3 linked regions of the Pyxidicoccus xibeiensis genome follow. The protein of the gene in region 3 interacts with the protein of the main gene of each other region in a pairwise test. Links are inferred from orthologs where the notes say so. Each region holds a gene or a part of one and is shown on either strand. Other genes may lie near its edges.

What was found.
Region 1: the proteins of LXT23_RS20525 (region 3) and ftsZ interact in binary tests that used the Escherichia coli proteins (3 or more experiments, as listed by UniProt). The link is inferred for Pyxidicoccus xibeiensis from one-to-one orthologs.
Region 2: the proteins of LXT23_RS20525 (region 3) and ftsA interact in binary tests that used the Escherichia coli proteins (3 or more experiments, as listed by UniProt). The link is inferred for Pyxidicoccus xibeiensis from one-to-one orthologs.

What each region holds. Positions count from the first base shown.
Region 1 is NZ_JAJVKV010000032.1:28,918-32,023, reverse strand. What follows is about bases 78-3,031. They hold ftsZ (cell division protein FtsZ), read left to right. Parts: upstream 78-916; coding sequence 917-2,146; downstream 2,147-3,031. Other genes in these bases: LXT23_RS48940 (acetyl-CoA carboxylase biotin carboxylase subunit), read left to right, coding at 2,702-3,031; LXT23_RS48945 (hypothetical protein), read right to left, coding at 2,183-2,563. In the rest of the region: more of LXT23_RS48940, read left to right, coding at 3,032-3,106. UniProt on the Escherichia coli protein: Essential cell division protein that forms a contractile ring structure (Z ring) at the future cell division site. The regulation of the ring assembly controls the timing and the location of cell division.
Region 2 is NZ_JAJVKV010000027.1:1,818-4,864, forward strand. The notes cover bases 115-3,009. They hold ftsA (cell division protein FtsA), read right to left. Parts: upstream 2,231-3,009; coding sequence 998-2,230; downstream 115-997. Other genes in these bases: LXT23_RS47695 (cell division protein FtsQ/DivIB), read right to left, coding at 2,275-3,009. Also shown: more of LXT23_RS47695, read right to left, coding at 3,010-3,047. UniProt on the Escherichia coli protein: Essential cell division protein that assists in the assembly of the Z ring. May serve as the principal membrane anchor for the Z ring.
Region 3 is NZ_JAJVKV010000004.1:652,599-655,506, reverse strand. The notes cover bases 142-2,897. They hold LXT23_RS20525 (rod shape-determining protein), read right to left. Parts: upstream 2,159-2,897; coding sequence 1,124-2,158; downstream 142-1,123. Other genes in these bases: LXT23_RS20520 (putative ABC transporter permease), read right to left, coding at 2,323-2,886; LXT23_RS20530 (LolA family protein), read right to left, coding at 194-991. In the rest of the region: LXT23_RS20535 (glutathione S-transferase family protein), read left to right, coding at 1-109. UniProt on the Escherichia coli protein: Forms membrane-associated dynamic filaments that are essential for cell shape determination. Acts by regulating cell wall synthesis and cell elongation, and thus cell shape.

The sequences.
Region 1 (3,106 bases), on a different replicon or contig from region 3:
CCGAACGACGGCTGCTCCAAGGAGCCCGAGGACAAGGACGGCTTCGAGGATTCGGACGGCTGCCCGGACCCGGACAACGACAAGGACGGCATCGCCGATACCGCGGACAAGTGCCCGAACGAGCCCGAGGTCATCAACGGCGTGCAGGATGACGACGGCTGCCCGGACAAGGGCAAGGTGAAGGTGCAGGTCGACGGCGAGCGCATCCTCATCCTGGAGAAGGTGTACTTCGCCACGTCGAAGGACATCATCCTCTCGCGCTCCTTCCCGCTGCTGAAGCAGGTGGCCGCCGTGCTGCGCGCCAACCCGCAGGTGGAGCTGCTCCGCATCGAGGGCCACACGGACGACCAGGGCAACGACGCGATGAACCTGGACCTGTCCAAGCGCCGCGCGGCCAACGTGCGCGCCTTCCTCATCAAGGAGGGCATCGCCGCCAACCGCCTGGACTCCGAGGGCTTCGGCGAGACGAAGCCGGTGGACACCAACAAGACGGCGAAGGGTCGCGAGAACAACCGGCGCGTGGAGTTCAACATCCTCCGCCTGGGGAAGGTGGAGGTCGAGCGCGAAGCCCCCTGACGTCAGGGCTACCGGCCATGAAGGGCCGATGATGCATATCGGATGAATGCGCGAGGGTGGTCCTGGACGAAGCTCCGGGACCACCCTTCGCGTTTGCGGGAACGCCCGATTCCGACCGGCCAGGGCGTGCCGCGTTGCGCGAGTCAAGAGGTGAAGTGAGCCCGCCGCGCCACACTGCACGGACGTTTGGTCGCTGCGTAAGTGCGCGTCAGGACTCGGCGCCGCCGCATCCCGCTACAGGCTCGTAGCGGAATACTTGCCAAAGCGCGGGACTTGCTGATGATTGTGGAGGTTGGGAGTGCGCGCGCTGCACCGCGCCGCTCCCGCCGAAAGGACCGCCATGGACCAGTTCGATCAGAACAAGCAGGCCGCCAAGATTCGGGTCGTCGGGGCAGGTGGGGCCGGCTGCAACGCGGTCAACACGATGATTCTGTCGAAGCTGGACCGGGTGGACTTCATCGCCGCCAACACCGATGTCCAGGCGCTCGCCGCGAGCAAGGCGCCCACCCGGCTGCAGCTGGGCCAGACGCTGACGAAGGGCCTGGGCGCGGGCGCCAACCCGGAGATGGGCCGCGAGGCCGCCCTGGAGTCGAGGGACCAGATTGCCGCGGTGCTCGAGGGCGCCGACATGGTGTTCGTCACCGCGGGCATGGGCGGCGGCACCGGCACGGGCGCCGCGCCCATCATCGCGGACATCGCCAAGAGCCTGGGCTGCCTCACGGTGGGCGTCGTCACCAAGCCCTTCCTCTTCGAGGGCAACAAGCGCCGCAAGCAGGCCGAGCAGGGCATCGTCGAGCTCAAGGCCGCCGTGGACACCCTCATCACCATCCCCAACCAGCGCCTGTTGTCGCTCTCCAACGAGCCGATGCCGCTGCTGGAGACCTTCAAGCGCGCCGACGAGGTGCTGCTGAATGCCGTGCAGGGCATCAGCGACCTCATCCAGTACCACGGCTACATCAACGTGGACTTCGCGGACGTGAAGACCATCATGAGCGACAAGGGCCTGGCGCTCATGGGCACGGGCCACTCGTCGGGGGACAAGCGCGCCCTCACCGCCATGCAGCAGGCCATCTCCAGCCCGCTGCTGGAGGACGTCTCCATCGACGGCGCCACCGGCCTGCTCATCAACATCACCGGCGGCCGCGACATGACCCTCCAGGAGGTCAACGAGGCGCTCACCCTGGTCCACGACGCCGCCGACAGCGAGGCGGAGATCATCTTCGGCTCGCTCATCGACGACCAGATTCAGGACGAGGTGAAGATCACCATCATCGCCACCGGCTTCGTCCACCGCGACGCGCCCAAGGTGCGCTCGGCGCCGGTGGTGCAGGTCCCGCTGTCCCGTCCGGCCCCCTCGGTGCTCGCCAACGCGCGCGAGCGGGAGCGCGAAGAGGTCGCCAGCCTGGTGCCCGCCAAGGGCAGCGCGCCCCGGACGCTGGCCCCCGTGGAGAGCGGCAAGGCCCTCAGCACGCGGACCGCGGTGGTGAAGGAAGCGGCGCTGCCGCTGGACGAGGACCAGTTCGACATCCCCACCTTCCTGCGGCGCCAGGGACAGACGGAGCTGCCGTAGTGCGGTAGGGCGCGTCCGCCGGAGCGCCCGGGCCTGTCAGTGGCCCGGGAGCCGGGCGACGCTCGCCTCGTCGCGCCCGGCCAGCTTGTCCGCGCGCTCGAAGAGCTCGTCCACCTCGACGTAGAGCGCGTCCATGCGCTCCGGCCGACGGGGGGCGGGCAGCACGCCGTCGCCGGAGGCCTCCTCGAGGCGGGCGCCGATGCGCTGCAGCAGCTGCAGGGCCTTCAGCAGGGACAGCCCGCGCCGCGTGCCCTCCTTCGTGAAGAGGGTGCCGCTCTGCGTGAGGGTCTCGAGCGTGGCTCGCACGGTGCGGACGCGGTCCGCCTGCCGGGAACGGTAGAGGTCCAGCCGCTTCGCGCGACGCGCGCGGTGCAGGTCGACGACGCCGCCAGGGCTTGAAGAAGTGGGGGGCTTCACGGGGCGGCAAGGTACGTCACGTGTCCGCAAGTCCGCAAATTTACGGGGTTGTAGGGACCTGTTGCGCGCCTGTGCGCACCCTTGTCATGCGAGGGGGCGAGGGTTAGGTTCGCCGCCCTTCGCAGGGGAGGGTGCGCCATGTTCCAGAAGCTGCTCATCGCGAATCGGGGAGAGATTGCCCGCCGCATCAGCGCGGTGGCGCGGGGGATGGGGCTCAAGACGGTCGCCGTCTACTCGGACGCGGACGCGGAGCTGCCCTTCGTGAAGGAGGCGGACGAGGCCGTGCGCATCGGCCCCGCCGCGGCGAAGGACAGCTACCTGAACGTCGCCGCCATCCTGGACGCCGCGAAGCAGACGGGCGCCCAGGCCGTGCACCCCGGCTACGGCTTCCTGTCCGAAAACGGAGAGTTCGCCCAGGCCTGCGCCGACGCGGGGCTCACCTTCGTGGGGCCGCCTCCGGCCGCCATGGCGCGGATGAAGGACAAGAGCCAGGCCCGCAAGCTGGTGGCCGCGGCCGGCGTCCCCGTCGTCCCCGGCAGCGAC
Region 2 (3,047 bases), on a different replicon or contig from region 3:
CCGTTCATGAAGATGCCACCACGGAACCCCGCGCCCGTGGCAGAGATGGAGCCTGCGTTGTTCACCGCTCCCGTCGCCAGGAAGGCCAGCACGCCGCCCGTGGTCCCATCCCAGGTCCGGGCGACGAGGCTGCCTCCAGCGTTGATGTTCACGGTGCTGTACTCGCGCACCAGCACCGCCTGGGTCCCGGTCGCCCCGAAGGCCACCGTGAGCGGCTGGGTGAAGCTGAGCCGGGTCGCGGTGAGGGACTGGACGCGCGCCAGCTGCCAGCGGCCCATCGTATTGCCGGACATGTCGAGGGGCGTCTGACTGCCCGACGTGGGCCTCGGGGAGAGGCCCGTGCTCTGGAGCACCATCACCAGGTCGCCGACAGCGAAGCCTGTCGTGGTGGCCACGGTGACGAAGCTCTGGCCCGCCGGAACGGCCGCCGTCACCCGCGTATAGACGTTGACGACGGTGTTGGCGGCGTTGACGGTCAGCGCGCCGTCCTGGGCATTGCCCAGCTGGAAGATGTCGGGCTCGGCGTGCGCGGCGGGAGCCACCAGCGCGACGCACAGGAGCGCCAGCAGGCCAGCAGCAGGCAGGCGAGCACGTACGCGCTTCGCCGATGCCAGCGGAAGAGGGGTGTGGGTGTTGTCGTTCATAGAGGCAGCGCCGCGCGAGGTGGGATGGGGTCCCGGCGGCAACGGCCGCACATAGCAATCCCGGAGCCATCCTCCGTCCACTTCCCAACCCTCACAGTTCCAGGGGGTTCCAAGACCCACCCCTCCCCTCTTCCGAGGGGAGATCCGAATCACGGATCCGGATTCTGGAAACCGGATTGCTTGGCCCCCCAACAGCGCCCCCCTCGTTGACGCGTCAAACCCGGACGCGGCACCGGCCTGACGCGTCCACGACCGACGCAGGGCCGCGGTGACGCACCAGGCCAGAACGCAAAAGGGGCCCTCCTTCCGGAGAGCCCCTTCGCACGGCGGCGGGCACTGAAGCCCGGCGCGGCCTAGAAGATTTCCTCGAGCCACTCGCGCATGCGGCCCTTCACCTTCTTGTACACGTTCTCCTCGCGGATGCGGAACATGCGCCGGTCCAGGTGCTTGGCACCGTAGACGACCAGGCCCACGCCCGTGGCGTACATGGGGCTCTTCACCACGTCCACCAGCCCGCCGATGCCGCGCGGCATGCCCCGGCGCACCGGCAGCCCGAGCACTTCCTCCGCCAGCTCCGGCATGCCCGCCAGCAGCGTGGAGCCACCCGTAATCACCACGCCCGAGGCCAGCAGGTCCTCGTAGCCGCACTTCTGGATTTCACGGTGCACGAGCTGGAAGATCTCCTCCACGCGCGGCTCCAGAATCTCGCAGAGAATCTGCCGCCCGAGCACGCGCGGCTGCCGGCCGCCCACGCTGGGCACCTCAATCGTGTCGTCCTTGTTGATGAGCGACGCGAGCGCGCAGCCGTACTTCTGCTTGATGCGCTCGGCCTCGTGCGCGGGCGTGCGCAGGCCGATGGCGATGTCGCTCGTCAGGTTGTTGCCACCCAGCGCAATCACCGCCGTGTGGACGATGGAGCCGCCGGAGAAGATGGCGATGTCCGTGGTGCCGCCGCCGATGTCGACGAGGCACACGCCCAGCTCCTTCTCGTCCTCGCCCAGCACCGCCTCCGCGCTGGCCAGCGGCTGCAGGACGATGTCGGAGACGTTGAGCCCCGTGCGGTTGGCGCACTTGACGATGTTCTGCGCGCTGGAGACGGCCCCGGTGACGATGTGCACCTTGGCCTCCAGGCGCACGCCCGCCATGCCCAGCGGCTCCTTGATGCCGCCCTGGTCGTCGATGATGAACTCTTGCGGCAGGACGTGGATGACCTCCCGGTCCAGGGGAATGGCCACCGCCTTCGCCGCGTCGATGACGCGCGCGATGTCCGCCTCGCGGACCTCCTTGTCCTTCACCGCGACGATGCCCTGGGAGTTGAAGCCCTTGATGTGGCCACCGGCGATGCCCGTGTAGACGTGGGAGATCTCCGCCCCCGCCATCAGCTCCGCCTCTTCGACGGCGCGGCGGATGGAGGAGACCGTGGCCTCGATGTTGACCACCACGCCCTTGCGCAGCCCCTTCGACGGGTGCGTACCGATGCCGATGATGTCGATGCCGCTGTCGGTCAGCTCCCCGACGATGGCGCAGATCTTCGTCGTGCCGATGTCGAGGCCGACGATGATCTCCCCCGACTTCTGCTTCGCCATGACAACCCTCCCAGGCCCCCCACTCTCGTGAAAGGGGCATCCGCTTACCGCGTCGAGACCCCGTTCCTCTCGGAGACAGGGCTCGAAAGCTTCACCGCCACCCAACCGGGTCGGGCACGGTTATCCAGGTGAATGATCTCCGCTGCAAGCCCCCTCGCACCCAGCTCTCGCCGGACACGGGCCAGCCGTTGCAGCTTGACCTCGGAATCTCCTTGTCCCAGGCGCACTTCCTGGCCGGACGCCGTCACCAGCGCCAGACCCTGCGCCTCCATGCGGACCTCGGACAGCCGCTCGTCCTTGCCGGGGGACAGTCGCGTGTACGCGCCCGCCACCTCCAGCGCCGCGCGCAGGCGCTCGCGCGCCACCGCCGGGTCCGTCACGTAGCCTTCCCTGTCCAACCCCGTGACGAGCGGCAAATCCAGCCCGTCCCCGGGCGTCACCCGCTTGAAGGGCTCACCGGCCTCGTCCAGGACGTACAGCTCGCTGAGCACCGCCAGGGCCACCGGCACGTGCTCGGACACCTCCACCGACACGCGGTTGGGGAAGCGCCGCGTCACCTCCACCGTCTTCACCCACGGGTGCTGGAGCATGGCGCGCTCCAGCGCGCCCACGTCCAGCGTCCACAGGTTCTGCCCCTTCGTCAGCGCGGCCAGCCGCAGCAGCTCCACCCGCGAGGCGCGCTGCAGTCCGGAGAAGGACACCGCCGCCAGGTCGAAGCGCGGCGACGTCAGCGCCCACCGGCGCAGTTCCACCCCGCCCCACACCAGCAGCGCGGTGGCCAGCGTCAGCCCCACCACCTTCAGCACGCCAGGGCCGT
Region 3 (2,908 bases):
CCTGGGCCCCGGCACGCGCGAGGTCTGGACGAACGAGTCACTCGCCGCCCGCTTCCCGGACCTGCTCGCGTGGCGCGACGCGCTCTACGCGAAGCACCGCAAGCCCTGAGCCACCCCGGGCGCTTCCCCGTCCCGTCGGAGTGCGGGCGCGTCGTGTCCTGCTCGAACGCACCCGCCTTCGCGGCCCGCTGCCTCAGGGCTTCTTGCCGCTGCCTCGCGGAGCCGGAGCGGGCTGCGGCGCGCCCTGGCCGCCCATGCGCTGGCGAATCAGCTCCTGGATCTGCTCGGGCGTCTTGCCCTGGAAGTCCTCGGGCTTGAGCCCGCCGGGCAGGCCCTGCGGGGCGGCGCCCGGCTTGGGCGCGTCCATCTTCTGGTAGTCCGCCGGAATGGCGAAGCGCGAGTCGGGCTGCGGGCCCTCCTGGATGCCGGTGAGGTTGACCTCCGTCACGCCCTGCTCCGAGAAGGTCTGCGCGCGCACGTAGGGCACTTCCGCCAGGTCCGTGGGCCGCCAGATTTTCTGGCGCATCGCGGTGCCGTCCATGCCGGGCGGGGTGCCCTCGTACACGGTGGTGGCGTGGCCGTTGACCTTCTCGGTGCCCACCTTCTTGTAGCCCTGCTGCTTGAAGCACGCGTCATAGTCCTGCGCCTTCCCCGTGCAGGCGCCAGGCAGCCGCATGGGCAGGTCATCCAGGCTCCGGACCGACGCAAGCTTCTGTGCGTGCATCAGCGTGGTGCCCGTGCGCTTCTCGAAGTCGAACAGGATGGACATGCCCGGGGCGCCGGGCTGGCCGGGCAGCTGCGCGTCCATGCGGAGCAGGCCCTTGCGCCCGTACATCTTCCCCTTCATCGGGGGAGGGGTCTTCTGGCCGGCCTTCTGGGAGGTGACAGTCGTGGTCGCCTCCGCCGTCCAGTCCGCGAGCGCGGGCGAGGCCACCAGCAGCGAGGCGGCGGCGAGTCCTGACAGCCTGTGACGGAGCTTGGAAGGGCGCATGCCGCACACCACAGTCCACGCCCGCGCACCTGTCAAACCCACCCGGGGCCGGAGCCGGAAGAAGCGAACGGCGCCGGCCCCACGCGAAGTCGCGGGAGCACGGCGCCGTGGGGCCGCGGGGAGCGAAGTGGCTCAGCCCGGCTGGCAGACCTGGCGGAGGATGTCGAGCGACTCCAGCGCCTTGCCCGCGCCAATCACGACGGCGGACAGCGGGTCCTCGGCGAGGAACACGGGCAGGCCCGTCTCCTCGCGCAGCAGCGTGTCCAGGTTCTTCAGGAGCGCGCCGCCACCGGCCAGCACGATGCCGCGGTCGGCGATGTCACCGGCGAGCTCGGGCGGGGTGCGCTCCAGCGTCAGCTTCACCGCCTCGACGATGCCGTTGACGGGCTCGGCGAGCGCGTCACGCACCTCGTCGCTGGACACCGTCAGCGTGCGCGGCACGCCGGCCACCAGGTCGCGACCCTTGATCTCCATGGTCATGACCTCGTCCGTCGGGTACGCGGTGCCGATGCCCATCTTGATGAGCTCGGCCGTGCGCTCGCCGATGAGCAGGTTGTACTTGCGCTTGACGTACTGGATGATGGCCTCATCCAGCTTGTCGCCGCCGATGCGCACGCTCTTGGCGAACACGATGCCGGCCAGGCTGATGACCGCGACGTCGGACGTGCCACCGCCGATGTCGACAATCATGTTGCCGCTGGGCTCCGTCACCGGCAGGCCCGCGCCAATGGCCGCGGCCATGGGCTGCTCGATGAGGTAGACCTCGCGGGCGCCCGCGTTCGCGGCGGCCTCGCGCACCGCACGGCGCTCCACCTCGGTGATGCCGGAGGGGATGCCGATGATGATGCGCGGGTTGACCAGCGTCTTGCGGTTGTGGGCGCTCTGGATGAAGTAGCGCAGCATCGCCGCGGTGATTTCGAAGTCCGCGATGACGCCGTCCTTCATCGGGCGGATGGCCACGATGTTGCCCGGCGTACGCCCGAGCATCTCCTTGGCCTCCTTCCCCACCGCGAGGACCTTCTTGCCCCCGCGCGCGTCCTGTTGGACCGCCACCACGGAAGGCTCGTTGGACACGATGCCCTGACCGCGGATGTAGATGAGCGTGTTCGCCGTGCCCAGGTCGATGGCGAGGTCACGCGAAAAGAGAGTGTGAAGCCAGTCAAACATACGGGGGCGGGAACTTTCGGGGAGGCGGCGGAATTTCCCCCAGAGCGTGGGGGGAGACGCGCGGAAGGTACTACGCGGCGCAGCACGGAGGAAGAAAAGCCGGAAGTGGCTTCCACTTCAGGTTGGAGGGCAGTCGGCCAGCGGACTCGCGCGGCCCCCGGCCCTCAGTGCAGGGAGGCGGCCTCGCTGGGAACCCCATCCTGCGCTTGTTCGAAGCGCGTGGCCACCACCCCCGCCTCCAGGGCGGGCTCCTCTGGGAGTGCCCCCTCGGGCAGCGTCCCGGCCTGCTCGGCCTCCCGGTACTCGGGCGTGTGGCGCAGGGCCTCGCTGGTGACGTGGAGCAGGGTGTCGCGCACGGGCTCGAACAGCAGTGCGGTGAGGTACCAGGCGGGCGCGTAGTCCAGCCGGATGAGGCCGTGCACGCTCCAGCGGTGCGGCGCGTAGTCCCAGGGGCAGCGGCCGAGCAGCTTCTTCAGCACCCAGCCCGTGCCGTACTCCGCGCCGAAGATGAGCGCCGTGTAGGCCAGCGCCCGCAGCGGCCGCGGCAGGGGCTTGAGCCGGGCGGAGACCTCCTCCAGCGCCAGCGCCGTGCCGCCGTAGATGGGGTGCATCCACAAGTAGGTGCGCGCGGTGGCGCTCCGGTCTCGCTTCAACGCGGCGCTGGCCCCCGTGAACAGCACCTCCAACACCCACCCGGTACACCCGTAGAGCAAGAATCGTGAAAGCACGCCCAGAACCTAAGAATCTTTC